DNA from 4 places in the Bacillus sp. DX3.1 genome. Region 4 is predicted to be linked to each of the others. Evidence: riboswitches for the same ligand, from Rfam matches in the RefSeq annotation. Region 4 holds a riboswitch; each other region holds the start of a gene.
The links. A riboswitch is a leader RNA that binds a small molecule or an ion and turns the genes downstream of it on or off. The one in region 4 is predicted to bind S-adenosylmethionine.
Positions count from the first base shown of each region.

Region 1 (7,548 bases), 900 kb from region 4:
CGCTCTTGCATAGACTGAAGACCATATGATCCAGCCTTATTGACACCTACTTCAAACCCAACGCCATCATCAATAATTTTTAAAATCGCATATTTATCAATTTGACGCAGCCGCACTTCTGTTTTCTTCGCTTTCGCATGTCGTAATGTATTGGACAACGCTTCTTGTACAATACGGAATAAGTGATCTTCTACACCTTTTTTCAATTGAATTGGCTCAATTAACCATTCAATTTTCATATGTTGTTTTCTTGAAAGCTCTGTTAATAATTCCTCGATACCTTCTGTTAATTTTTTGCCTTCTAATTGTACCGGACGTAGATGAAGCAACAATGCCCTCATTTCCGATTGCGCATTTACGACCATATTTTCAACAAGTTGCAACTGTTTTTGCGTCGTTTCTGGTATATGGGCCATCTGCTCATTAATAGCTGACATCATCATAGACATCGCAAAAAGCTGTTGACTGACTGAATCATGAAGCTCTCTAGCTAACCGATGTCGCTCTTGAGAAATGGCTTCTTGCCTCATCTCTTCATTCCAATGTGCTCGTTCGTTCGTTACCTTTTGAAATAATCCCGCTTGCTCCTCTAATCGCCTAGCAAGCACAATCACTTTTCGCTCTACCTCATGAAATTCATCTTCTGCAGTAAAAGAAACATCCTTTGGGAAATTCCCTCGTTCTACTTCAAATAAAAAGGTGGTTAAACCTTGAATACGCTGCTGCATATAATAGCCGATTGCATACCCAACAATTCCTCCAATGAGAAGACTCGTACTTATAATAAACAAGCCAATTGGAACAGAAGCAATGGATTCTTTCCATAACAAATCATATACATGTTGCTCGCTTTTCCATACATATATAATGGTACAAATGAGTGCAATGCTAACAGAAGATAACATAGAGTAGCGAATATACATCCATGAAATATTCTTTTGCTTTTTCATTATACTTTCCTCACTTCCGTATCGCCTACGATAAGCGAAGAAATAATTTTAATACGGCGAGGCGCTTCTTTATACTGTTCTGTTTTAAACGTCACATTTCGGTTAAAGCCTGTTTCTTCATGACCAGGAAGCAGAACTCTCCCAATAATAACAGAATGATTTAAAGATAGTTCAATATCATACGGAACATACAAACGGATATTACCAATAACACCTCGAATGACAATAACGGTTTCTCCTTCCGGAACCATTGCCGTCGTCAAATCAATTTCAACGTCACCGACTCCGTACTGGACATTAATATCTTCTAACTCATAAATATGATCCATCACTCGTACGTTACCAACCATCATATTCTTAAGATACGGTTCTGTTCGATAGATTTGTTTTTCTTCATCTATATATCCCTTTTCTTTAATCTCCACCTGTACAGTTTTTGGCTTCTGCTGACCTCGAATAAGCTGATGACCAATGAAAGCTAAGCAAGCAAATACAACGAGAACGAAGGCTGCTGATGAAAACAGAAAGAATAAGAAAATAAGTCCTCCGACAAATAAAAATACATTTCCTCTCACATATCGGTTCTTTTTTCGATAATGTCTTCCAAACATAATCATAATAAATGCAAAAATAAGGGCACCCGGCTCAAAATGTCCGAGAATCATATCAAGAAAAAGACCAAATCCAAATATGATGAGGAGCATCCCCACTAATTGTGTTTTTGAAAATTGTTTCTTCATTGCAGCTCCCCCTTCTTCATCACTTTAAATAGAAGAAAAAGGTATTGCTTTCCAACACCTTTTCTTCTATCACTATATCATAAGCTCGTTTTATAATGTACTACAATTATTTTATCGTTTCTTTTGTTAAAGTTACTTCATCTTTTTCCTTCATTTCACGCTCAAGTTTTGCAATTTTCATATCAAATGTATCACGTTCATGATCTTCATTCATACGTAACTCTAAATCATGAATATGATCTTCGATTTCTTCAAATCGTAAAAACGGGTTATTTTCATCCATTTTATGAAGTGCTGAATTCATACGGCGGTTCGCATGCGCCATATTTTCGCGAGCCATTAACTCCATACGTTTCGCATTCATTTCTTTTAATTTATTTTTCATTTGAGACAGGCGACGCTCTAATTCATCAATTTGCTCTACAACACCAGCATACATTTCTTCTAGGCGAGCAACTTGCCCTTCATAATATGCTACTTCTTCTAACGCACGTTCATGCAATTGCATTTCTCCTGCTTCTTGTGCGATTACAGCTTGCTTTGATCTTTTATTTACAAAATAACGCGCCTGCTCAAGCTCACGAGCAAAATTAGATTTTAATGTTTTATGACGCTCAATTAGCTTTTCAATTTTCGTTACTTCACGCTCACTATCACGTAAGTATTGATTTAACATCGCAATTGGATTTTTTCTTTCTTTTTCATCTAACACATTGTGAAAATCTGCAAGTATTGCATCGCGTACACGTCCGAATAAAGATTGTTTCATTATAATCTTCCTCTCTTCTACTATATTATTAGTTGATATTAGTTATTTTTCATTAATTTGTTCCACTCGTCTTCAAAGTTGCTATATGGTTTAGAACCTTCTGAAGTAGAATTTACTACTGTATCTTTTCCTTTTTTCCACTCACGGTATCCATAATATAGAACTACTAATGCTGCAATACCGATTAATGCTGGGGAATGAGATAAGGCGATTGACAGGCCGACTAAACCGACAATACCCCAAGCTAACTTTCCAAAAAATGATTGTGCTCGCACAAATGATTTATAGCTCCAGTACACAATCCCTGCTCCAATTGCGAATCCTACAATACCAGCAAGACTACCAAGAGCAATTAAAGCCAAAATACCGGCTGCGATAAACGCTAAAAACTGTTTCATCTTGTGCTTGCCTCCCTTCGATTTGATACTCTTATCTTAACTATTTTTTCGTTTTTTCATAACGAGCTTAAGAACCGTTTTCGACTCAGACTTAAGACCTATTCTGGGTCAGCCCTACATTAAAATGGCATATAAAGTAAAAATTTAATCAGTGGAGTTTTCTTTATCCCCAACTGATTATTAGCCCTCACCAATCGGGCTTTTACGAGCAGTTGACTCCTCACCTAACTTCTTTGCTTTTGCTAAATTTTGAGGAAGAGGGCGTACTGTCCGCAAATGGCGGGATAAAACAAACTGGAGAGCTAAAAATTTAGTGAATAGGTATGTAATGATTTTATTAAGCCTTATGAAATTCTTGTTGCATCCTATAATTAGGCATAGATAATAAAAGAGTACATATATAAAATAATTAAAGGGGGCAGCATATATTGAAAAAGAAGCAAATTCGTCCTGTAGAAATTGGTGATATCTATACAGTAATTTTACCTAATAATTGGTACGGAGCTGTTCGAGTGATAAATAGAATAAGTAATTCTACCTTGCTTGCGACAACTCCCTATTTAGATGTAGGCATCCCAAGCCTAGAAGATAAACGTTTATACAATATTTTGAAAGAAAATCGCTTTTTCTATGAAAGTGAACTTGCATTGTATTGGGTAGATGGAGATGTTCCATCAGACGCTATTTATCTTGGGAACATTCCTCTCTCAAATATAGAGAAGAAATTAACATGTTCTTCATATAGCGGCCAATGGGGCGAACATAACGGAATAGAAGTTTGGTATGAATGGCGCTGGAAACACGATAGAGCAAACTTTGAAAAAGAAATACGCGAAGAAGAAGAAAACATGCTACGTGAATGGCAAGAGCTACCACAGTCTCCCAAAGAAATGATGGAGGATTATACATTTTGGAAAATCATTTCCCTCTTAGATTGGAAATTACAAACCAAAGATGAATATGATGTATTAGAACCTGCCATCGAGGCATTATCCCTTATGAAAGTAAAAGATATAAAACAATTTCATGAATCTTTATCCTATAAATTGTATCTCTTAGATACAAGAGAGCATGCCAAACATATTGGCGCAGCCTCCTTTAGCAAAACAAAAGATGATTATGTTTCAGCCGATGTGTTCTTATATACACGATGTCTTGCAATCGCAAGAGGAAAAGATTTATTCGAAAAGGCTCTAACAGAACCGGTTTATATGCCAAAAGACGAAGAGTTTGAACCTCTACTATATCTAGCAGAAGAAGCATATATGCGAAGGATGAATAAAGAATTTAAATATGAAACAGGATGTGATTATGAATCCTTTTCAAATAAAGCAGGTTGGGAGTAAGTTTATACACTACATTGTAAATCAAAGAGCGATTCATAAAGAAAGAGGATGCCTTATACAAGACACCCTCTTTCTTTATGCTGTTTTATGATATTGCTTTTTTTCCGCCACCTTTGAAAACCGTGGGAAACCAATCAAAATTGAAACTATACCGCAAATCCCAACCAAGATTGGATAAAACGCATATGGTAACAATTCAATCGGTGACAATGCTGCAAATCCTGCCGCAGTTAACATTTGAGCACCATATGGAATTAGCCCCTGTACACAACATGAGAAAAGATCTAATACACTCGCTGATTTTCTTGGATCAATTTCGTACTGATCAGCAATATTTTTTGCAAGCGGACCAGTGAAAATAATAGAAATAGTGTTATTTGCTGTACACATATTTGTCAAACTCACTAAACCAGCAATTCCAAACTCTGCACCTTTTTTCGAACGAATATTACGTGTTAATGTATTCATTAAATATTGAATACCACCATTATATTGAATGATTTCAACCATTCCACCGATCAAAATTGCTAATAGCACTAACTCCATCATGCCATTAATTCCCGTTGTTACACTTTTAAAGAAGCTTGCCAGTGTGTAGCTACCATCAATAAGACCAATAATACCCGATAAAACTGTTCCGCCTGTTAATACAATAAGTACATTCCAGCCAAGTAACGCTGTAACAAGTACACCTGCATACGGTAAAATTTTCACCCAATCGAATGCATGAGCCTTTATTTCTGTATCATTTCCAATTGTTAACACAACCAACAGCACAACGGTAATAACCGCAGCTGGTAATACAATTAAAAAGTTTGTTTTAAATTTATCTTTCATCTCCGTTCCTTGCGAACGAACAGCAGCAATCGTCGTATCTGAAATAAAAGATAGATTATCACCGAACATCGCTCCACCAACAACTGTGGCCATCACAAGTGCCAATGAAATGTCTGTTTGCTCACTAACCCCCACTGCAATGGGTGCTAATGCAGCAATTGTTCCCATTGACGTTCCCATCGCTAGTGAAATAAATGAGCCAATAATAAAGATTCCAGCAACAATAAATCCTTGCGGTAAAACAGCAAGGGCTAGATTTACCGTCGATTCCACGCCGCCCATTCCTTTTGCAGTTTCAGAAAATGCTCCAGCAAGTACAAAAATTAATACCATAATCATAATATCCGGATTGCCAGCCCCTTTGGCAAAACGTTCAACTTTTGTTGTAAAACTTTCTTTTCGATTCATAGCTAACGCTGCCGCCACAGCAATTAAAATTGCTACAAGTATTGGCAATTTATAAAAATCGCCAGTAATAATTCCAGAACCAATGAATAGCGCTAAAAATATTCCAAGCGGTAATAATGCCCACCCATTTCCTCTCGTTTGTTTCAAAATAACATCCTCTCCCTATTTCTAAACCTTTTCTCTCTAACAACAAAAGACCTCTTCCGAAGAGAAGAGGTCTTATACATCTATAAGAAACACTCTCCTCATCTTTCAAGCATACACTTGCTGGATTTGGCACAGCACTCTATGATGAGTCCGCTGCCGAGGCATCGTAGGGCCAGTCCCTCCGCCTCTCTTTATAAGAAGGTTTCATATTTTATTTTTTGTAAGGAATTCTTTCCTAACTTTACTCGTTTACAAATCAAAAGTCAATTATTATTTCTATAAAAATAGTTGGTATTTTTTTGATATTTATACAAAATTACGAATACACCAAACATTTCATAGGATCAAACGTTACATTTCGTTTTTTGAATTTCTGTTTCTAAAACTGCAAACCAGGAAAGCGTTTCTTTTTTCATCGTCTCTATAAGCCATTTTGCCGTAGTCCAAGCTACATCATATTCTTCTTTAGAAACATCTTTATCCCTATATGCTTCCTCTAACTCATCTTCATCAAGCAAATATATATCACCATTCGGTAACAACACAACATCTAAATATAAATCATCGAAATAAGGCATTCCCCTTTCATCTATTTGATACTCTTTTGCAACATCAATATAATACTGCACAAGCTCTTTTTTTTCATTCAACATCGCTGTAATCGCAAAATTTTTCCCGTTTATAAAATACTGCATCCAAGTATAACCTGCATCTACAATACAAAGCTTCCGATCATTATATTGTTTATAACTAGGAGCCTTCACTTCATTCATATGTAGTATACCTAGCATCCCCTCTTGTACCTGTTTCACCGAATATGTTTTATCTATTAACCGTTCCCATGAAGATCCATCTCCATATTTCCTTTTCATCACACTACAACCCCTTTTCTATACAGAAAAGCCCCCACGTCTTCCGTGAGGGCTCTATCATTCATTAAGCTGCTTGTTTCTCTGAAATTTCTTTAAAATAAGCTTGTCCTTTTTCTTCATCATATTGACCTTCCCACTTAGACATAACAACAGCTGCTAATGAGTTACCAACTACGTTAACTGCTGTACGTGCCATATCGAGAATACGGTCAATACCAGCGATAAATGCTAAACCTTCTGCTGGAATACCTACTGTACCAAGCGTTGCTAATAATACAACGAACGATACACCCGGTACACCCGCAATTCCTTTAGATGTTACCATTAACACAAGCATTAATGTAAGTTGCTCTGTAATGGACAAATCAATACCATACATTTGCGCTAAGAAAATAGCCGCAATTGCTTGATATAATGTTGATCCGTCTAAGTTAAATGAATAACCTGTTGGAATAACGAAAGATGCTACGGCTTTTGGACAACCGAATTTCTCCATCTTTTCCATAATCTTCGGCAAAACCGTCTCTGAGCTTGCTGTAGAATATGCTAAAATAAGCTCGTCTTTTAAAATCTTAAAGAATTGGAAAATATTAATTCCAAATAGTTTCGCTGTCAGCCCTAATACAACAACAACGAAGAAAATCATTGATCCATACACCACAATAACTAACTTTCCAAGTGGAATTAATGATGCTATACCAAACTTAGAAACCGTTACACCAATTAACGCAAATACACCAAACGGTGCAAATTTCATCACTTGGTTTGTAACATAAAACATCGAATCAGCTACACCTTGGAAAAATTGAAGAACTGGTTTTCCTCTTTCCCCAATCGCTGCAACTCCTAAACCAAATAATACGGAGAAGAAAATAATCGCAAGCATATCACCGTCTGCTAACGACTTCATAATATTCGTTGGGACAATATTCACAAATGTATCTGCAAATGAATGACTCTGCACTTGCTCTGTTGTCGCTGTATATTTAGAAATATCAGTCTTTGTTAATTCATCCATATTCACGCCTTTTCCTGGTTGGAAAATATTCGCTATCAATAAACCAAGAGCGATGGCGATAGT
Region 1 covers NZ_CP128153.1:1,401,490-1,409,037, reverse strand. Annotated here, with positions in the region: gene QRE67_RS07035 (sensor histidine kinase) at 1-950, opposite strand, end outside; gene liaF (cell wall-active antibiotics response protein LiaF) at 950-1,690, opposite strand; gene QRE67_RS07025 (PspA/IM30 family protein) at 1,797-2,459, opposite strand; gene QRE67_RS07020 (lmo0954 family membrane protein) at 2,498-2,857, opposite strand; gene QRE67_RS07015 (DUF4240 domain-containing protein) at 3,286-4,203, shown strand; gene QRE67_RS07010 (Na+/H+ antiporter NhaC family protein) at 4,279-5,595, opposite strand; SAM riboswitch class I at 5,691-5,795, opposite strand; gene QRE67_RS07005 (ribonuclease FAU-1 family protein) at 5,940-6,467, opposite strand; gene gltP (glutamate/aspartate:proton symporter GltP) at 6,532-7,548, opposite strand, start outside.
Region 1: linked by a shared signal. The riboswitch ahead of QRE67_RS07010 (Na+/H+ antiporter NhaC family protein) and the one ahead of QRE67_RS02495 (MetQ/NlpA family ABC transporter substrate-binding protein) in region 4 are both predicted to bind S-adenosylmethionine.

Region 2 (7,548 bases), 1.9 Mb from region 4:
TACAATGTATACAGTCAATCGTGAGGGGCAACTGCAACATGAGTATAGTAAAGTGCATTTGTTTCAATTGATGGATGAGCCCAACTATTTAATAGCTGGTGATGGAACGGGAGAGTTTACACTTGATGGTGTGCAGTGTGCAGGTGTAATTTGTTATGATATTCGTTTTCCAGAATGGATGCGTGTTCATACCGCAAGAGGAACAAATGTATTATTCGTTGTAGCAGAATGGCCGCTTGTGCGTTTAGCACATTGGCGTTTACTTCTTCAAGCGAGAGCAGTTGAAAATCAATGTTATGTTGTTGCGTGTAATAGAGCTGGGCAAGATCCGAATAATGTGTTTGCTGGTCACTCTCTTATTATTGATCCATGGGGAGGTACGACACGTTCCTAAGTGAAAAGCTTAGGCACTGTCGAACAACAGTTCAACAGTGAACTGTCATTCTGAAAAGTCAAATGATAGGGTAACGCCTTGAAGGGCTTTCTCTAAACCTTCGACATGCGACGAAGTTAGCAAGAACCAAATCGTATGAAGTTCGAAGAAGTCGGCTGAGAGCTACCGTAAATCGAAAAGATACGAAAGCTGTCCAGAGGTGGATGGTGTAGCCTATAGGCCGGGAGTCTATAAAACACTTATGGTTAGAATGTACAATAATGCAATACGAGCTTTGAATGTGCAGACGAATCTCCGATTGTACGGGTCTATAATGGGAGCATATCGAAAGGTATGCTGACACAATTAGTGTCGTTATTGTGGATTAGTAAAAGTCTCCTTTATGAACGTCCATATATTGTTACAGGCAATATCAAGATAACAGGCTTATAGGAGAAACCTAAAAGTGTATATGCACAGATAAGAATGACGGAACGTGGTAAGCTACCAACGCGGAGGGCTTGCTTCCGATGAAACGTTTCTAGGGAAAGTACGGATGATATTAGTCCGATATATAACCTAGATTTATGGTAGTGAAAGTGGTGGCACAGTACCGATGAAGCGTCTAACGAACGTGGAGGGATAGCCACTAGTCGATTGAAGACTGAACAGTTACCAACGGTTAGCATGGATTCGGGTAAGACTAAGAGATGTAGTGCTTCTTGCAAGAAAGGAGGCTACAGCCCATGTTGAAGAAAACCAAACTTAGACATAACGAATATTACGACATGCAATCTCAATATGACGAACTATATTCGCAAAGTCTCAATGGTAACAATTTCTATAAGTTAATGGACATTATTGGTTCAGAAGAAAATATTAGATTAGCATATAGAAACATCAAAACTAATAAGGGTAGTAAAACAGCTGGCGTAGACGGATTAACAATCAAAGACATTTGGCATCTGAATGACTCACAAATTATTAAGCAGGTCAGAAGCAGACTACAACGATATCGTCCTAACGCTGTTAGGAGAGTAAATATTCCTAAAGAGGGAAGTAACAAAACACGTCCCCTAGGTATCCCTACCATTTGGGATAGGTTAGTCCAACAAAGTATATTACAAGTCTTGGAACCTATCTGTGAAGCAAAATTCTATAACCATAGTTATGGATTTAGACCAAGCAGAAGTACACATCATGCCTTAAGTCGTATGGTTAGTCTTATGAATATATATCGCAACCATTACTGTGTAGATATTGATATCAAAGGATTCTTTGATAATGTCAATCATGGAAAACTCTTAAAGCAGATGTGGACACTGGGAATCAGAGATAAATCACTTCTATGTGTGATATCAAAAATTCTCAAATCTGAAATCCATGGGGAGGGAATTCCTACTAAAGGTACACCGCAAGGTGGTATTATTTCACCATTACTCTCCAATATCGTACTTAATGAACTGGATTGGTGGATTTGTAACCAATGGGAGAACTTTACTCCCAAGAATGCAAAATTGTCACCAGGATGGCTTGTGTGGGCACGCAAGAATAGAAATCTTAAAGGTGGACATATTGTGCGTTACGCAGACGATTTTAAAATAATGTGTAAATCATATACAGATGCAAAGAAATTCTATTATGCCACTGTTGATTTTCTCAAGAAGCGCCTTGGACTCGATGTAAACACAGAGAAATCTAAGGTTGTAAATCTCAAAAAGAATTCGTCTATCTTCTTAGGATTCAAGGTCAAACTAGTCCAACAAAAACAATCAAGACATGGGTATGTTGCCAAAACTAGTATGACAGATAAAGCCATACAAAAGACTAAACGAATCCTCAGGGACAAAATTAAAGAGATACAGAGAAACCCAACAGCGGAAGCTGTGATAAGATACAACACTACCCTTATTGGCATACAAAATTATTACAAATATGCTACCAAAATATACATTGATTTGACAGAGATTTGCTACACTCTTCTCAAATCCATCAAAAACAGACTTAGGGAGAATAGTAAGAAAATTTGTTTCAGTGAAACTCCTAAGAATTTTCAAAAGCGAGCCAAAGGCATTCTGCCTAATACCAAAATATATTCGGTTTGTAACATACCGTTACTCCCTATCACTGGTATGCACCATAAAAACCCATGGAATTTCTCTCAAAGTATTTGTAACTACACGGTTAAGGGAAGAAGTAAAATCCATGAAAATCTTAAAGCCATACCTCGGGACGTTCTTAAACAAGTTATGACTACCTATTCAAAAAATAGGAGCATCGAATATAACGACAATAGGATATCTAAATATGTCGCTCAATATGGAAAATGTTACGTAATTGGTGATGTTATTGGAATTGACAGAGTACATTGTCACCACGTAGTTCCCCTTAACAAGGGAGGAACGGATACTTACAGTAATCTAGTCATTGTTGACTCATTCGTCCATAAATTAATTCACATGACCGACATAGTGAAGATAAAACACGTGCTTCTCTCGCTTAATTTTAACGAAAAATCACTAAACAAATTAAATAAACTTCGTACTAAGTCTGAAAACGAACCGATTACAATCTAGAATAACTTATAGTGTCAGTTGGAAACGATGGAACGCCGTATGATGGGAAACTATCGTGTACGGTGTGATGTGGGGGAAAAGGTGTAGATAACTTCAAAGCCTTACCTATCACAATAAATTGTAGCGGAAGCAGATGAAACAGAATCTATTTTGCATGGTGCACTGGACTTAGAAAAAATCAATGAAGTACGAAAAGGAATTCCTGTCTTTGTTGATCGCCGTCCAGATCTATACAAATAAAGTGAAATTTTGATCAGGGGGCTTTTACGGAAAAAATGTTGACAAGTGATTTTTATTCTTGTTATAGTCTTCATCAGAAACTTGAAAATTCAAATATTGCAACTCTTATCAAGAGCAGGTGGAGGGATTTGGCCCGATGAAACCCAGCAACCGACCGTAATACCATTGTGAAATGGGGCGCGTATGCGCCATTAAGGCACGGTGCTAATTCCAGCAGAAAGGAAAGCTTTCTGACAGATAAGAGGGGAGAAGATAAACTTCAAACCTCTTTCGTCGTTAAAAGGGGTTTTTCTTATGATGAAAAACCCTGAGATTTAAAAAGGAGGGAGAAGAAGATGGGATATCAATCATTAACAGAAGAAACAGCAATCCAATATGTAAAAGAGCATGGGTACTTTGAAAAAGGTGCAAAGGTGACTTGTCATGAAATTGGGGATGGAAATTTAAATTATGTGTTCCGTCTTCATGATGGGGAGCACGGTATCATTGTAAAACAGGCTCTTCCATATGCAAAAGTTGTTGGAGAAAGTTGGCCACTTTCATTAGGACGGGCGACAATTGAAAATCAAGCGCTACAGATTTTCGGGAAATATGTGCCTGAATATGCACCGAAAGTATATGGTCATGATGAAACGCTAGCTGTGACGGTAATGGAGGATTTATCGAATCTTACAATTACCCGTAAAGGATTGATAGAGGGTGAGGATTATCCGCTTTTATCACAACATATTGGTCGTTTTTTAGCATATGTCCTTTTTTACACTTCAGATTTTGGGCTGCAATCAGAAGAAAAGAGAGTACTAGATGGTCAGTTTGTGAATCCTGATCTATGTAAAATAACGGAAGATCTTGTGTTTACAGATCCATTTGCAAATTCTGCTACAAATGATTACGAAGAAGCACTGCAACCAGTCCTAGATGAACTTTGGTGTGATAAAAAACTAAAATTACAGGCAGCGCAGTGTAAATATAAATTCTTAACGAGAAAAGAAACGTTAATTCATGGAGATTTACATACAGGAAGTATTTTTTCTTCTCCATCAGAAACGAAGGTGATTGATCCGGAGTTTGCAACATTTGGGCCGCTTGGATTTGATCTTGGACAATTTATTGCGAATTTGTTGCTAAATGCGCTGTCACGAGAAGAAGAGAAAAGAAATATACTATTCTATCATATAGAAAAAACGTGGAGTAATTTTGTAGAAACCTTTACAAAACTATGGGTATTAGAAGGCGTAGAATCATATACGAAAGAGAAACAGTGGTTAGCAATTGTACTGCAAAATATTTTTGCTGATGCAGTTGGATTTGCTGGTTGTGAAATCATTCGCCGAACAATTGGGTTAGCACATGTAGCTGATTTAGATGGAATCGTGGACGGAAAAAGAAGAATTCAAGCAAAAAAACAAGCGCTATATTTAGGCCGAGAATTATTGTTACATGAAACGACAGGTGCAGATATCCAGGTGTTTCGAGCGTTATTTCAATATATTGTATCAGGAGAGGGAGTAAGAATATGAGCACAACAGTTGCCGTTCCGCGTTCTGTAAGCTGGAAAGGGGATTCTATTGCTGTATTAAATCAAACGAAATTACCACATGTTGTAGAGTATAAAACATTAACTACGATTGAAGATGTGTGGAAAAGCATTGTTATGTTAGAAGTACGCGGAGCGCCAGCCATTGGAATTATAGCTGCATTTGGCTTAGCGCTTGCTGCTAAAAAATATGATGTTACAAATATCGAAGACTTTCAAAAACGATTTAAAAGAGACTGTAACTATTTAGCGACATCACGTCCAACCGCGGTTAATTTATTTTGGTCAATCGACCGGATTGCTGCTTCTATTCAGCATGTAACAACAATTAAAGAAGCAAGAAAGAAACTAGAAGAGGAAGCACTTCAAATTCAGCAGGAAGATGAAAGAGTGTGCCGCAGTATTGGAGAGAATGCGCTGACACAGTTTAAAGATGGCGACCGTATTTTAACGATTTGTAATGCAGGAAGTATTGCAACGGCGCGCTATGGAACAGCGTTAGCCCCATTTTATATCGGAAAAGAACGAGGTATAAATTTGCACGCATACGCATGTGAAACAAGGCCTGTCCTACAAGGTGCACGTCTTACTACATGGGAGCTAAAGCAAGCGGGTATTGATGTAACACTTATTACAGATAATATGGCAGCACATACGATTCGGACGAAAAAGGTTGCTGCAATCATTGTGGGGGCAGATCGAATTGTGGCGAACGGTGACACAGCAAACAAAATTGGAACATCAAATTTAGCTATACTAGCAAAATATTTTCAGATTCCTTTTTACGTAGCTGCTCCACTTTCTACATTTGATATTACAAAGAAAACGGGTGCTGAAATTGTTATTGAAGAACGAGATGAATCTGAGGTTACAAAGCTTGATGGGAAGCAAATTGCACCAATAGGTATTGATGTATATAATCCCGCATTCGATGTGACGCCGCATAATTTAATAACAGGGATTATTACCGAAAAAGGAATTTTACAAGGAAATTATGAAGGTGAAATTGCTTCATTATTTGGAAAAACAAGCTGATAGATGTTAGCTTGTTTTTTTGTTACCAATTTTCTTTGCTTCCTCTTATTTATATAGAAGAAAGGAGGAGAAGCACATGGAGGAATGGATATCTATGGTTGGAAATGTGGGGTTTCCGATTGTTGTGACGCTATATTTACTGCACCGAATTGAAAGTAAGTTAGATGGAGTGATTGTAGCAATTGAGAAGCTCCCACAGCAAATGACAAGATATGAGGCTCCGAATGAAACGAGGTAACAGAACAGGCTTATGCATGTAAGAGCATAAGCCTGTTTGGTGATATAAAAGCTAAAGTGAAACTTTAATCAGTGGGGGTCTTACTGCCTGTAAATAGCGGGATAAAAAACTACTGCGCTATGTAGCCACCATCGATAACAACAGCTTGTCCAGTTACACCTTTTGTTTTTTCACTAGCTAAAAATAAAGCATAATCGGCAATCTCTTGTGCTGCTAACAAGCGTTTTTGTGGAACGAGCGGATAGATGACTTCTTCTAATACACGTTCTAGCGGCACATTTCTTGTTGTTGCTAAATCTTGTAGTTGGTTGCGAACAAGAGGTGTATCGACATAGCCTGGGCAGAGGGCATTCACAGTAATTCCATGTTCTGCTCCTTCTAAAGCAGCCACTTTTGTTAAACCAATAACACCATGCTTTGCACTATTGTAAGCAGATTTTCCTGCAAAACCAACAAGTCCATTAATAGATGCAACATTAATAATTCGGCCATACTTTTGTTTTTTCATAATAGGGAAAGCGTGTTTAATCGCAATAAATGGTGCGATTTGCATAATTTTAATGAGCTGTTCAAACTTATCTGTTGGAAATTCTTCAATAGGTGAAACGTGCTGCATACCAGCGTTATTGATTAAAACATCAAGTGAACCCCAGTGTGTAACAGTTTCAGAAATAGCTTGTGAAATTTCTTGTTCGGACGTGACATCACATTTCATTCCAATTGCTTCATACCCTTCGTGACGTAACTGCTCGGCAGCTTCTTTGGAACGATCTTCAAGACGGTCGCTGATTACAACTTTCGCACCTTCCTTTGCAAAAGCTTTCCCCATTTCATAGCCAATTCCGCTTGCAGCACCTGTTAAAAATACAACGCGATTCGTGAACATCAAGTAAGCACTCCTTTATTGGTAGAATAGTCTTATTGCTCTATTTAGAGAAAAAACAAAGGAAATCCTGCAAACATTTGGGAAAAATATGTTTAGCTATCTTGTTTTACAAAATAGCCTCTGCTCTACTACTTTGTAAAGCAAGATACTTACACTTATCTATCTTGTAAAACAAGATAGAGGGAGGATTTGAATTATGTCGACAAGTCAAATGCTAAAGGGGATTCTTGAAGGATGCCTTCTTGCCATTATCTCTGAAGGAGAAATATATGGATATGAAATGAGCGAAAAACTGGCGCAGTATGGTTTTACAATGGCAAGTGAAGGTAGTATTTATCCGTTATTAATTCGGATGCAAAAAGAGGGATTAATTGTAAGCACAATGAAGGAATCTCCATCTGGTCCAAAGCGAAAATATTATACATTAACAGAAAAAGGTGAAGATGCAATAGATGAATTTATGGAACGCTGGGAAGCGATGCAAAGTAGCGTGCAACGATTACTGGAAGGAAAGGCGAAAAGTTTTTAATAGGTACGGGCGTATACTTAAGAACAAAAGGAATAAAGGAGGAAGACACCACTTCTTCTATGGAAGACGAAGATTATTTTAGCAATTTATTAGATGATACATCAGGATATGTATGTTTATCCCGCACTAATGGG
Region 2 covers NZ_CP128153.1:3,760,422-3,767,969, reverse strand. Annotated here, with positions in the region: partial or broken gene QRE67_RS18725 (carbon-nitrogen family hydrolase) at 1-394, shown strand, start outside; gene ltrA (group II intron reverse transcriptase/maturase) at 1,120-2,949, shown strand; SAM riboswitch class I at 3,292-3,433, shown strand; gene mtnK (S-methyl-5-thioribose kinase) at 3,525-4,709, shown strand; gene mtnA (S-methyl-5-thioribose-1-phosphate isomerase) at 4,706-5,761, shown strand; gene QRE67_RS18705 (YvrJ family protein) at 5,838-5,999, shown strand; gene QRE67_RS18700 (3-hydroxybutyrate dehydrogenase) at 6,109-6,885, opposite strand; gene QRE67_RS18695 (PadR family transcriptional regulator) at 7,082-7,414, shown strand.
Region 2: linked by a shared signal. The riboswitch ahead of mtnK (S-methyl-5-thioribose kinase) and the one ahead of QRE67_RS02495 (MetQ/NlpA family ABC transporter substrate-binding protein) in region 4 are both predicted to bind S-adenosylmethionine.

Region 3 (7,548 bases), 2.4 Mb from region 4:
AATCAAACGATATGCTGTACAAGCTAATGCTTTTGCCGCCGTAAACAAAGCTTGATCTCCAAGTTCTGAACGAGCCGCTTCTCGAAACTCGTCTGTATGTGCGATTAAATCATCAGGTCCAATTTTGATATACGGATGAATAGTCGGAACAACTTGGCTCACGTTTCCAGCATCCGTTGAACCGATTCCGATTCGTTCCTTACGATTTACATCTTCACCAAATTGCTCTAATTCTTCTGCAACAATTTCATTAAACGTTTTTGTTACTAATAATTCATCAATTTCATTTTGAAATTGATTGATTTTTACCGTTGTACCTGTAGCTAATGCTGCTCCTTTTGCAATGTTACGTACTTTTTCTGTAACCTCGGCACATCTACCGCGCGTCGCTGCCCGAATAAAGAAGCGTGCCGCTGCGTAATCTGGAATGATATTTGGTGCTTTTCCACCCTCAGTAATGACACCATGAATTTTCACATCAGCTGGTAGTTGCTGACGAAGTGCATTAATTCCGTTATATAACTGAATGATTGCATCTAACGCATTAATTCCTTCTTCCGGAGCAGCAGCGGCATGTGCTGTTTTTCCGTAAAAATAAAAGTCTAGTGGGTCTACTGCTAGTGATGGACTTGTCGTAGCTGTTTTTCCGTTCGGATGAATCATCAGTGCTGCATCAATATTATGAAATAAACCAGCCTTTACATAACTTGCTTTTGCACTCCCGTTCGGGCCACCTTCTTCTGCCGGTGTTCCAAAAACAACGATTTCTCCTCCAATTTCTTCAATCGTTTTTGATAAGGCAATCGCAGCAGCAACGCTAATTGTGCCAATTAAATTATGACCACAAGCATGACCTAATCCAGGCAGTGCATCATATTCTGCTAAAAAGGCAATTGCCGGTCCTTGTTTGCCAGAGCTTTTCCGAGCAATAAATCCCGTTTCATGTCCAGCGATATTGTGCTGCAATTGAAATCCTGCACTTCCTAATAGCAAACTTAACGTTCTTGATGCAAAAAACTCTTGATTGCCGAGTTCTGGATTCTCATGAATATCATGACTTGTTTTCAAATACGTTTCTTTGTTTCTTTCGATACTTTCTACAATTGCATTACGGTGTGACACTACTTGCGTTGTTCCCATTTTTCTATTCCCCCTTCAATTTACACATAAAAAAGCCTCTTTCTAAAGGATAGAAAGAGGCTTTTGAGTACATATCAAAAAATCGCCATCTCTCTTATCTCTCAAGTCTTGCACTTGCTGGAATTGGCACAGTATTCATATTGAATCCGCTGCCGAGGTTTCATAGGGCCAGTCCCTCCACCTCTCGTGATAAGAAATTGTATATATTTTCATAAAATTTTATTAAATTATTTTCATTCTAGTTTTATTCCAACTAAAAGTCAAGGAATTTGTATCCTATCTCTTTATCCCGCTCTTCGCGGGCAGTATTAAAGTTTCACTTTATCGCACATCTAAAAATCCCTTTAAAACACCGATTGTTTCAGGCGCTTGTAATCTTGCAGTGATATAAGGAAATTCAGGAGTTCCCTCAAACATTACGTTTGATGTTAACGGGGCACCTGCCCACAATACTTCATCATCGATCAAAACAAAAGGCATGGCTTTATTCTTCCGACATACTTGTGCATTTTTTAAAGGGATTGTTCCTTCACTATAAATTGTTACTTGTGCTGTTGTACGTGCTAGCGCCTGCCAAATTCTTTTATCTATTTGTCTTGTACTCGGAAGCGATACAATAATTTTCTGTTTTGCCGAAAGAATATCTTTTAATAATGCCTTCGGTTCTTCTATCGTCATTTGTACAAACCAGCGCAAGCGTTTCGTCAACTTTCTTTCTAACAACGGACGTGATGTTGTTCGATCATATACATTCCCTTGTCTTTGTAAATGTGCTGTTAATTGTGACAATGCTTGCTTTCGAGAAAGGTTTTTCCTCATGTATTGGCAGTCAGAAAGCTGAATAAATTTCCCCCTTGCCCTTGTTACCGCAACATTTACAAGGCGATGGTTTTTATGATCAAAGAATAATACACCAGGGCGCTCGCTTGGATAACTATCCACCGTATCAAACAGCATCATATCACGTTCAGATCCTTGGAACTTATGAACAGTTGCCGCTAAAACAGGCGCATGTTGTAACTTTGTTTTTTGCAGCAGTTCTCTTATACAAGTTGATAAAAAACGTGCTTGGGCACGATATGGAGTTACAACACCAATAGATGGCATCCCGTCCAGCAAACCTATTAAAACAAGCTGCATCGCCATGAGTCCGGAAAGAATATTAAAACGTGAACCTGATGAAGCATCTTTTAAAGAATAGGCACCCATTAAGCTTGTATCAAACAGAGCTGTTGCTTCATTCGCAAAAGGCTGCAACTCTGCAAGCTCTTTTCGAACGGAAACAGATGGATGATCAAATACTCTATTATTGTATATAAATGAATTTGTAAAACTTGATATTTCCGGATGCATGCGGCGCTGTTCTTGCAGCATAAATAAGTTTGGATGCTTCTGACGATGATTCACTGAATCAACAATACCCGCATGATAAAACATATCTTCTTTTAACCACTTTGTAACAAGTTCATGATTTGCTAAAGCAATCGGTGGCAATTGTAAAAAATCACCACATACAACGATTCGTTTTCCGAGTGAAGCTGCTAACGCAATTTGTGGCACATAGGCCATACTCACTTCATCTACAATGATTAAATCAAAATTTCTTTCATAAATAAGCGAATCAATCGCACATTTTGATAACGTTGCTCCAATTACTTTCGCATTCTCAATGTATTCTCTTTCTACTTCCTTGATTTTCGCCTTTTGCTTACGAAGGTCTCCTTCTATTTCCTGCATACGTTTCTTTTCAGAAGCCGTCGCTTTATAAGAAAGAATCTTTTGGCGAAGTTCTTGACGTAATTCTTCTAAATACAGTCTCTCTTCTCCCCATGATTCATTTGTTGTTTCAACTAATCTAGAAGCTAGCAACGTTTCATGGTTACGAATGTGCTCATGTTGACTAAAACCATAACGGACAATCTCTCCAGGTGTCCATTTTTCTTTTTTTTCAATTTGCTTTGTCACTTCACTCATTAATACATCTACCGCTGCATTACTATGTGCTAACACAAGCACTGATTTTCCTTTTTGATAATGCGCAGAAATGATGCGTGATAAATTATAGGACTTCCCTGTTCCAGGCGGTCCCCAAACATATGTCGTCGCATTATAAAAAGAGCGATACGCAAGTTCGTTTTTTGGATTCTTCATTTTTTCAATATGCTTTGGCGTACTGTTTCCATCCAAAAGACGTTTTACCCGCTGACGCTTTTGTTTATCTTTTCTTACTTCTTTCAAACGCTCTTGCAATTGTTCTAATAACTGCCATGGCTCACTATATAAAATAGCTTCTCTTATTTCGCCTTGTATATAATCATTTAATTTCAATTCGATTTCTAATCCATGTACAGATAGCACTTCTCCTGTTGCTTCCTCACCATCAAATTCAATACGAATTGGTGTACCGTCTGGTAAGCTCACTTCAGAAATAAGCTGAAATACATAAACCGTACTCTCATAATCTGTATATAAAAAACGACCATTTATAATGGATAGCTTACTGCCACCTATCGTTTTCCAATGTGTAATTTCATATGTTAACGCTTGATGCCACTCTTTCATCGTTTCTGTTAATGAAGGAGTTTGTAAAGTTGTAGTCATACTGATGTCTCCTTCCGTCTCTCCAAACATACTTTCTCACTATATCATAGAACGACATCGGGTTTATAAGATTTATATCTTGCTTATTTTCTTAATATTCAATATTATGATACATATGAAATTTACGGAAAGAAGGAATGGAAATGCCAGTAAGAAGAATAGAACACGTTGGACTAATGGTTGCTAACTTAGAAACTTCCATTTCATTTTATGAAGAAGTGGTTGGCCTAACACTTATAAAACGCATGGGACATCCTGATCCAAATCTAAAACTTGCCTTTTTAGGTGCAGAAGAATCCCAAGAAACAATCATTGAATTAATTGAAGGTTATAATCCTTCTCTTCCAACAGAAGGAAAAGTACATCATATTTGCTTCAAGGTGGATTCATTAGAAAATGAAATAGAAAGACTGAAGAAGTTACATGTAACATTTCTAACAGAGGAAATCGAAACATTACCTGATGGAGCACGTTATATTTTCTTCTCTGGTCCTGACGGAGAATGGGTGGAGTTTTTTGAGACAGAACGATGAAGTTAATCTTTAGTTTGTAGGTGACTCGTCTTAAAAAGAAAATATACAGGTTGAAAAGATTGGAAACGAGTAAAAAAGATTGCTGATTAAGAAAAACCTCAAACTTTTTCTATAACATTCCACGCGAAATCATCACAAAAATTTCCAATCAACTACAAAGCAGGATGGAGAAAATTATGAACAAAATTCAAGGAAATGAAATATTTTTAAGACTACTCTGTACAGAAGACGCGAAATCTGTATTTGATTCAACAGAAATAGAAGAAATCCGTTTTATGACAGGGACTACGAAACGTTTTACACTTAAAGAAGTTGAAGCACATATTAAAAAATGCATTGCTGATACAACACGTGTAGATTTCGCTATTTGTCTAAGTAAAACAAATGAAGTCATTGGAGATTTAGCTATTTTAGAAATAGATAAGGAGAATCAAAAAGCGTTTTATCGTATTTCTATGCACAATTTAAATACAGTAGGGAAAGGATATGGCTCAGAAGCTACTCAACTAACACTAAGTTATGCATTCGATGTATTACAACTTAACCGCCTTCAGTTAGAAGTGTATAGTCATAATCCTCGAGGAATTCGCGCATATGAAAAGGCAGGATTTATACAAGAAGGCAGACTGAGAGAAGTACTATTCATTAACAATCAATTTTCTGATGAAGTCATTATGAGCGTTTTAAAAAGAGATTATGAAAAACAAAAAAAATCATAAACATAATATTGTCCACTCTTTTCATAATCTAACTCATAAGGGAGCTTATTTGAAAGCTACATTACCGTATTAAATCCAACAAGAACTATACTATAGTTTTAGACACTTTGTTATTTTAAAAAATAAGCATCGGGGCACCCCCAATGCTTATTTTTATTTTTCTAATCTTCCTTCTCGCTTTCGCAATTATATGATCCTAATAGTATGAATGAATCTTAAACGAAGAGAGATGTATTGGCGTATAACGCCGGGGCACCACCTGAATGTACAAATAAAATGTTATCATCCTGCTTAAAGGTACCTTTTCGGATTAGATCGATAAGCCCAGCTGCTGCTTTACCAGTATATACAGGATCAAGTAAAATCCCTTCTGTTTTTGCTAAAAGTTGAACAGCTTCCACCATTTCAGGCGTAGGTAAGGCATAACCTGGTCCAACGTACTCATCGAAACATGTAACAGCCTCACGAGGAATAAAGTTTGGAATCCCAACATGTGCTGAAGTTTCTTTCACAAGCTGAAACACTTTCTCCTCCTGTTCTGCTTTTCCTCGGCTTACATTGATCCCAATTACCGGAATACCGCTTTGGTTCCCATAAAACCCAGTCACTAAACCAGAATGCATTCCCCCGCTACCACTTACACAAACAACAGCATCGAAATTGATTCCTTCATTAAACGACTGCGCTAAGATTTCCTGAGCGCATGCAACATATCCCATTGCACCAGTAGCATTAGATCCTCCAACTGGAATTATGTAAGGTTGGTTCCCTTTCTCTGTTACCTCTTTCGCTACTTTCTGCATTTCATCCATAAGATCCGTTCCATTAGGTACAACTTTAATGTTCTCAGCACCTAGTAAATGATATAAAAAGTAGTTACCGTTAAAATCTGGTTTTGAATCTTCTTCAAGCCCCTCTTCAAGTACAAGGATACACTTCATTTTTTCTTTTACAGCAGCTGCTAACGTTAAACGACAATGATTGGATTGAATACCCCCGCATGTAATTAACGTATCTGCACCTTTTTCCTGCGCATCAGCAACAAGGAACTCTAATTTTCTTGTTTTATTTCCACCAGCCGTCAAACCAAGTAGATCATCTCGTTTTAAATAAATAGAAGGCCCTCCAAGGACTTCAGAAAAATGATTTAATTTTTCGATTGGCGTATATGATTCTGTGTATTTTTTTCTAGGGAATTTCGCTAAATTCATAATAACTCTCCTTATTTACTCTCTATCTAAAATTAAAATGGTAATTCAAATATCCATCAGACATTATCTATTCACTGATAATAACTCTTACACTTTTCATTAGAAAAGTCTTCAGTAACCAAACAACCCCAATGGATTTTTAGCCTGAATTATTTTCAGGAAACATCTCTCAGTATACTGGATTCATTACGGTAAATCGACTCTTATGCTTAAAAAATATTTCTTTTACCTAACATTTAACGAATTCTTTTAGATACATATAAAAAAGAGCTTTATCAATATATAAAGCTCTTTTTATTTAGAAAATATACAGTACGATTTTCATACTACTTTTCAAAATTATTTATCAGCCGAAAAGCGAACAATTTGCGTTAACCCAGGCTGTAGATTCATTTCCCCTTTATGGCGTACATATACCGTTTGATCCCCTTCAAATTTCGGAAGGTTTGCCGGATTATATGTATGCCATTCGTTTGTTCCCTCTATAGAATATTCCATGTACTCCGTCGCACCGACAATAACATTCTTTTTATCGTCGGCTATAACATCCGGTGCCATTTGTGCAAGTGTACCGTCTGCTGTCCATTTCGGGGCGTAAAACTCGTGGTTCCCAACTGTTGACCATATATTTTGCGGATGTTTATTTTCGTTCAGCACACGCTTTACCCCATCATATTGAGATTGTAATCCTATCCCGGTAATATCTCCATTCATAATTAAAGCTCTAGAATGAGGTGTCACTTTATTCATATCTTTTAGTATGTGATCAAAATCTCCTAAATCTCCTTGAATATCGCTACTAACATTAAACATTGTCGCTGATTTTTGTTCCCGAACATGCTCCTCTGCCTGTGCACCTGTTGAAAATACAGGTAATAACGTAGCAATAGTCGCTATAGATAAGGCTGCCTTTTTCATACTTTCTCCCCCTAATAATATGATGTATTAACTGTCCTTGTCGTTTTTATTCTTAGATGCTTGTCCCTATATCATTGTAAAGAAGAAATGTAAACTATATTTAAATTAATCTTTAAGTATCTTTTAACAAATCATCCCCCCAGCTCATATCCACATCACTAAAAAAAGCACAGGAATTTTTCTCCTGCGCTTTTTACAAATGATTCCCCTATACTAATTTCCCATCACGTAACGTCAAAATACGATCACATACATCTAGCATTCTCTCATCATGCGTTATCATAATCGCTGCTTTTTGACTCTCTTTCACTTCACGCTTCATCATTTCTACAACTTCACGTCCGCGTTTTGAATCGAGACTTGCAGTTGGTTCATCAGCTAATATTAAATCTGGATTATTCATGAAAGCACGAGCAATTGCAACAC
Region 3 covers NZ_CP128153.1:2,896,959-2,904,506, forward strand. Annotated here, with positions in the region: gene QRE67_RS14255 (M20 family metallopeptidase) at 1-1,140, opposite strand, end outside; SAM riboswitch class I at 1,232-1,336, opposite strand; gene QRE67_RS14260 (AAA domain-containing protein) at 1,462-3,771, opposite strand; gene QRE67_RS14265 (VOC family protein) at 3,885-4,274, shown strand; gene QRE67_RS14270 (GNAT family N-acetyltransferase) at 4,451-4,993, shown strand; gene cuyA (D-cysteate sulfo-lyase) at 5,209-6,204, opposite strand; gene QRE67_RS14280 (DUF4073 domain-containing protein) at 6,544-7,122, opposite strand; gene QRE67_RS14285 (ABC transporter ATP-binding protein) at 7,331-7,548, opposite strand, start outside.
Region 3: linked by a shared signal. The riboswitch ahead of QRE67_RS14255 (M20 family metallopeptidase) and the one ahead of QRE67_RS02495 (MetQ/NlpA family ABC transporter substrate-binding protein) in region 4 are both predicted to bind S-adenosylmethionine.

Region 4 (7,548 bases):
CAAAGTCACCATTATTTATTGCCTGACGAATCCGTTCCTCAGCAAAGCTCAAGAAAATATCCATGTTATTCCCTCCCTTACCTATTTTTACTATTATTTTACATGAAAATTTAAAATGCTACCATGCTATGAAATGAAATCAGTGCCACAATTTTTCTCAAAATGTGGTTACAAATGCTGGACGGAATGACGAAATTCCTGCTGTGGAAACAGTTATAATTAGTGGTGCAGGAAAAGGATCTGACCGCTTCTATACATGGCTGGATGCTCTCTCCCACCTAAAAAGAAGGGTTTTATGTCGGTTTTTTAATTTGTATTTATATATATCTGGGAACTAAAAAATGCGGTGTCTCTTATGATAGAGACACCGCATTTCTATTAATCTTTCTTTAATTTCCTAGCAATCCCGTTACCAAAGGATTGCAAACCTTGAACAAGAATAATTAAAATAAAAACTGTTGCATACATTACTTCTGGTTCATATCGTAAATGCCCAAAACGATAAGCTAAATCTCCAAGTCCACCAGCTCCTACTAGTCCAGCCATAGCCGTTGCACCAATTAGCCCGATTGTCGCAATTGTCAAGCCTAGCACAAGAGATGGACGGGCCTCTCTAACCATTACGTGCCAAATAATTTTCACTGTGGAAATTCCCATTGCTTGATATGCTTCAATCACACCGCGATCAACTTCTAATAATGCTGTTTCCATTAAGCGTGCGATATAAGGGGCAGTAAATACAACAAGTGGTACAATTACACCTTTTACTCCAATCGATGTTCCCATGATTAGCTTTGTAAACGGCAAAATAAAGAATAATAGAATAATAAATGGAACAGATCGAATAATATTAATAACCGTATTTAAAATAGGATATACAAGTTTATTCTCGTGCTGGCCACCTGGTCTTGTTAAGACAAGTGTTACGCCAAGCGGTAAGGCGATAATGATAGATATGAGCAGTGAGATGGATGTCATTTGGAATGTTTGAATGGTTGCCTCCCAAATAATTTTGCCCCATTCAGCCAAAAAGGATTTGCTTTCCATGTTCTTCTCTGCCTCCTTCTACGATGATTCCTTGTTCCTGTAAAAACACTAATGCTCGGTGCACTTCACTTTTTTCCCCCTGCATATGAACAATTAACTTTCCATATGCTTCATGTTTTAGCTGCGTAATATTACCAGATAAAATATTGGGATACACTTGGAATCGTTTTGTTGCTACTGCAAGTGCCGGTTCACCAGAAGAGTTCCCGATGAAGGAGAGTGTCACAATTTCACCCGTATCCTTTAGCTCCGATTGTAATGCCGCTGGAATTTTGGCTGCAAAAGCACTGTTCACAAATTTTTCCGTCGTTGCATGTTGCGGATTTGTAAAGACTTCCTTTACTGTACCACTCTCTACAACAGCCCCATGCTCCATCACCGCAACGCGATCACATATACGCTGAATCACATTCATTTCATGTGTAATCAGTAAAATAGTAATACCTATTTTTTCATTGATCTCTAATAATAAATCTAAAATAGACTCTGTTGTCTCAGGGTCTAGCGCACTTGTCGCCTCATCACTTAACAACACTTCTGGTTCATGTGATAATGCACGTGCGATCGCAACACGTTGTTTCTGTCCACCAGAAAGTTCATTTGGATAGGCATCTTTTCGGTCAAAAAGACCGACCATGCGTAAATATTTTTCTACTCTATTTTCAATTTCCGTTTTCGAAATTCCCGTAAGTCGTAAAGGCAAAGCAATATTTTCATACACATTTACTGTCTTTAATAAGTTAAACCCTTGAAAAATCATCCCGATTTTTTGTCTTGCCTTTGCTAACTCTTTTGTAGATAAAGCTGTTAAATCATTTCCATTTACAATTACATGACCTGTCGTCGGTTTTTCTAATACATTCACACAGCGGATTAATGTACTCTTCCCAGCACCGCTATACCCGATGATCCCAAATACTTCTCCTTTTTTCACTCTGAATGAAGTTGGTTTAAGAGCTTCCACGTCTCCTTTTTTTGTTGTAAATATTTTGGATACATTTTTCAATTCAATCATCGTAGTCAGCTCCTACCAAGACGGCAATACAGAACCATCGAATTTTTTCTCAATAAACTCTTTCACTTCTTTAGATTGATAAGCTTTCTTTAATTTTTTCACAGCTGCATCATCTTTATTTTCTGTACGAACAACAACCCAGTTCACATATGGTGAATCTTTTCCTTCTCGAAAAATAGAATCTTTTGCTGGATGCAGTTTTGCTCCTAGTGCAAAGTTCGTATTAATGGCAGCTGCTTTTACCTCATTTAACTGCGTTGGTAACTGCGATGCTTCTAATTCAATAATTTTTAAGTTCTTCGGATTTTCAATCACATCTTTTGCAGTTGCTTTCTCTGTTGCTTTTGGATCAACTTTTAAGACGCCCGCTTTTTCAAACAATTTCAATGCACGTAATTCATTTGTTGGATCATTTGGTACCGCAATTGCATCTCCGTCTTTTAAATCCTTTACATCTTTAATTTGTTTGGAATATACGCCCATTGGAAATGTTACGGTCGAAAACACCGCTGTTAACTCCATCTTACGTTCTTCTTTAAATGCATCGAAATAGGTCTTCGTTTGAAAACTATTCACATCAATGTCTTTTTCATCTAACGATACATTCGGCATTACATAATCGTTGAACACCTTTAATTCCAATTGCAAACCATCTTTCGCCGCTACTTCTTTTACCTTCTCAAAAATTTGTTCATGCGGTCCACCCGTTACGCCGACTGTAATTTTCTTCTCATCTAGCGCTTTTGCTTCCTTCCCAGCATCGGCACTACATGCCCCTAATAGCAATACGGCTCCACTTACAATACTTAATAATAGCTTCTTCATATACAATTCCCCCTCAATCTCTCTCTTTTCTAAACAAAAAACACCTCTCTAATAAGAGAGGTGTCGAATAAACAAAATAGGCTCCTCTCTTATCTTCCAAAACGAAAATCGTTTTGCAGGAATTAGCACCCTAGCTCATAATAAAATTCATGAGCTGGGTTGCCGGGCATCATCGGGCCAGTCCCTCCGCCACTCTGGATAAGAGTATTTTTATAAAATTTTAAAAAAACTATGGTACTAATAGTAAATCTTACAAAAAATTTTGTCAATCATATTTTTCTAAAAATATTTTCTTTTCAAAAAATGTTATTTTAAAATAAAGTGAAACTTTAATCAGTGGAGGTTTTACGGGCAGTTGATCCCCCACCTAAAAGGCATTAGCTATTATTACGAACACCCTTCAATTTACCAAACTACATGAAACTCCGACTCTCCATATCCCAAACACGCGTCACCCATGACTCATAAAAAGAAGGTTCATGTGACACAAGTAAAACGGTTCCTTTATATTGCTTCAACGCTTCTTGTAACGCCTCTTTTGCATGTATGTCTAGATGATTCGTTGGCTCATCTAAAATCAAAACATTACTTTCTGTTAGCATAAGCTCACATAAACGTACTTTTGTCTGTTCACCACCACTTAAGAAACAAAGCGGCTGGCGAATATGATCTTCTTTTAAGCCACATCTTGCTAAAGATTGGCGGATTTCTTTTTGTGTCATATCAGGACGATCCGACCATACTTGTTCCAATGGCGTTAATTCTACAGCAAGTTCTTCTTGTGCAAAATAAGCAGGCTTTACTCGTTCTCCGGCACATACTGCTCCGCCTAACGGCTTTACATACCCAAGTAACGTTTTTAACATCGTTGTTTTTCCAATTCCATTATGACCAACAATCGCAATCTTTTCGCCTCGCTTTATTTGTAAATCAAACGGTGGAAATAACGGTTCTGTATAACCAATTTGTATTTGGCTTGCTTGTAATATACGGCTCACCGGATCAGTATGAACTTGGAACTGAAAGCGCAGCTGTGGTACTGTGTTAGGCTTTCCTATCCTTTTTATTTTGTCTAACACTTTCTCACGACTTTTCGCTTGCTTTGCATTACGATTTTTATTTTTTTGAATAAAGACCTCTAATTTTCCAATTTCCTCTCGTTGTCTTTCGTACGCTGCTTGTAATTGTTGTTTGCGTTGTTGATAGCTTTGTAAAAATACTTCATAATTTCCTATATACCGGTCTATCCTTTGTCCCTCTAAATGATAAATTACATTCGTAATTTTATTTAAAAATACCTCATCATGTGAAACAACAATATAAGCATGTTCATACGCTCGTAAATAAGATGTTAACCACTCTATATGAACTGTATCTAAATAGTTTGTTGGTTCATCTAATAGTAAAACTTGTGGCTGCTCTAAGAGTAGTTTACCTAACAATAATTTTGTACGTTGCCCACCACTTAGCTTCGTAACATCTTTGTTCATCCCTAGATCGAGTAATCCTAATCCAGCTGCTACTTCTTCTATCTTTGTATGAACTTGATAAAAATCTGAGCTCTCTAGTACACTTTGTAATTCTCCATATTGTACTAACAACTTCTCTAATTCGGTTGCTTCTGACATCTTTTCGGCAATTACCATCATTTCACGTTCAACAGTATATAAATGGGAAAATGCACTTCGTAAATATTCCTCAATGGTTGTTCCTGCTTGTAAATCAATGTGCTGCTGTAAAAAGCCAATTTTCACATGTGGGAACCATTCAATTTTCCCCGCATCCGGTAAAATTTCTCCTGTTAAAAGGCGAAGCAATGTTGATTTCCCTGCTCCATTACTTCCGACAAGCCCAATATGTTCCCCTTTTAATAACCGAAAACAAGCATTATAAAAAATGGTTTTATCGCCGTACGTATGCGTAAGATTTTCTACTGTTAATACACTCATTTCATTCTCTCCTTTTTACTTCAAATAAAAAGCCAAATAGAGAGAACAGCAAAAATAAAGATGTTATTTAATTTTATACATAAAAATGGGTAAGGCGAACACACCTTACCCATTACAATTTATTATCGTAAAAAAGGATTAAGGCTCTTTATCTGCTGTCTTCAATTTGGCTTAAACTTAAAAAATGGGCAGACTTCTCCCGCATCAAGCTAAAACCATTTGAAGAACAGTTGATAAAGTCATCTTATCCTTTCACTCCTTTAAAAATCATTATTGTTTCATAATAAGCATGCTCCATGCTCTTATATTTTATTCGTCATGAATTGTTTTGTTCCTCTTTCATTCAATCTTTTTCTTTAAAAATTTCTTCCAAACGAAAAAAGCCACTTAGCAGTCATTATACAAAAAACTGTTAAGTGGCTTTCATTACTTCCGCATATAAGGAGCTAATATCCCTAAAATTTCAGCTTTATCTTCTTTTAGTTCAAGAGATGTTAACATATCCATCGTACGAGGACGAGGTAAGTTTACGTTTACTTCACCTACAAGTGTTGCTGGTCGTTGCGACATAATAAACACGCGATCAGATAATAAAATCGCTTCATCTAAGTCATGCGTTACCATAATGATCGTTTGTTTTTCTTGATGCCATGAATCTAGCAGCCAGCGATGCACCTCCATTTTTGTAAATGCATCTAGCTTACCAAACGGTTCATCAAGCAGCATAATAGGCTTTTCACATAAGTAGGTACGCAAGAAACTAATACGCTGACGCATGCCACCTGATAGCGCATCTGGATAATGGTTCGCATATTCAGAAAGACCGAACTGCTTCAATGCTTCCATTCCTTCTGCGAACCGCTCTTTCTTTGCCTTTCCATCAATCTCTAGGGGAAGAACAATATTTTGCAAGGCAGAGCGCCACGGCAAGAGAAGATCTTGCTGCGGCATATAGCTTACGATATCCTGCTTTTTAACAGGCACATCGTTATAAACCACTTCACCGCTAGTCATCTCTTCAATACTGGCAATCATATTTAATAGCGTACTTTTTCCGCAGCCACTCGGTCCGACAAATGAGACAAATTCTCCTTCTTGTATGGAAGCACTAATCTTTTCTAGCACATTTTTCCCATCAAATGCTTTTACAACGTCTTTTATTTGTAATCCACTCATTTTTCACTTGGAAGGAATTCATTTGTAAAGGCCGCGTTTACATCAATTTTCTTTTTAATAACTTTATTATCATGTAAGAAATTCATGTAGTTCGTCCAAACCTCTTCCTTCTGTACTCCCCATGCTTTCGCATCGTCTTGATACTTCGTACTTAACCATTTTTGACTCTCTTGTACTAACTCTTTATTAATATCTGGTACATTTTTAATTAAAATGTCAGCTGATTCTTTCGGCTCTTTAATTGCAAAGTTATACCCTTCTGCTGTTGCAGTCATGAATTTTTTCACAAAATCTTTATCTTGTTTTGTATGTTTTTCACTCGTAATAATTACAGGACTATAAAAATCCAGTGCTGGATCTAAATCTTTTACCATCACTGTATTTAATTCTTTTCCTTGGCGTTTTGCTTCAATGCCGTCCCAGCCATAATAAATCCATTCAAAGTCTGCATCGCGCCCGATTGATTTAAAGAAATCGGTTTGTCCAAGAACGATCTTCTCTACTTTATTAAAATCAGCATTATGTTTATTCATAATTGTTTTTAACGTTGCTTCTTCCGCTGGTGCACCCCAACCGCCGTAACGTTTACCTTCGAAATCTTTTGGAGAGGTAATATTATCTTTTTTAAGTGAAGCGAAAGCAGATGTATTATGCTGAATAATTGCTCCAATTGAAACAACTGGAATCCCTTCAACGCGAGCAGATGTTACGTTTTCTTGATAGCTCACACCGAAATCTGCTTTTCCTGATGCAATCATTTGTTCCGCAGACACGTTATCTCCTGGCTGAATGATTTCCACATCTAAACCTTGTTTTTTATAATAATCTTTCGTCTTCGCTACATATAAACCAGTATGGTTTGTATTTGGAAACCAATCCAAGACAACTTTTACTTTCTTCTCTTTATCTGCACTCTCTTCTTTCTTCGCTGTAGAACAACCCACCACGCCAACTGCTAATAAAGCTGCGAGCATGACTTTTAAGCCTTTTTTCATTTTTTATCGTCCCTTCTGTATATCCATGGTGCTGTTAGTCTTGCCATAAATTCTACGATAGAATACAAGAGCAATGTCACCATTACGATAATGGTTGCAATGCCAAATACACGAGCTGTTAAAAAGGATTTCGTTGCACGTGTCAGCATAACGCCTAACCCTTCACTCGCCCCAAGCCATTCTCCAATAATTGCTCCCATCACGCTATATGTAACGGCAATTTTTAGCCCAGAGAAAAAGTATGGGAGCACCGCTGGAAATTTCACCTTTTGATACACTTGCCATTTTGTCGCACGCATTGTCTGTAATAGCTTGAGCATGTTTTTATCAACTGTTTGAAAGCCTTCTAAAATACTAAGAGCAATCGGAAAGAAACAGACAAGAATAACGACCATCACCTTTGGCAGCATTCCATATCCGAACCAAATAATAAACAAAGGTGCAAGCACAACAATCGGAATCGTTTGCGAAATAACGAGTAACGGATTAATTAAAATGCGAAACAGCGGAATAACATCCATAATAATTGCAATACTCGTTC
Region 4 covers NZ_CP128153.1:502,273-509,820, reverse strand. Annotated here, with positions in the region: gene QRE67_RS02510 (DnaJ family domain-containing protein) at 1-64, opposite strand, end outside; gene QRE67_RS02505 (methionine ABC transporter permease) at 379-1,047, opposite strand; gene QRE67_RS02500 (methionine ABC transporter ATP-binding protein) at 1,022-2,062, opposite strand; gene QRE67_RS02495 (MetQ/NlpA family ABC transporter substrate-binding protein) at 2,075-2,887, opposite strand; SAM riboswitch class I at 2,974-3,092, opposite strand; gene QRE67_RS02490 (ABC-F family ATP-binding cassette domain-containing protein) at 3,301-4,836, opposite strand; gene QRE67_RS02485 (ABC transporter ATP-binding protein) at 5,263-6,012, opposite strand; gene QRE67_RS02480 (ABC transporter substrate-binding protein) at 6,009-7,007, opposite strand; gene QRE67_RS02475 (ABC transporter permease) at 7,004-7,548, opposite strand, start outside.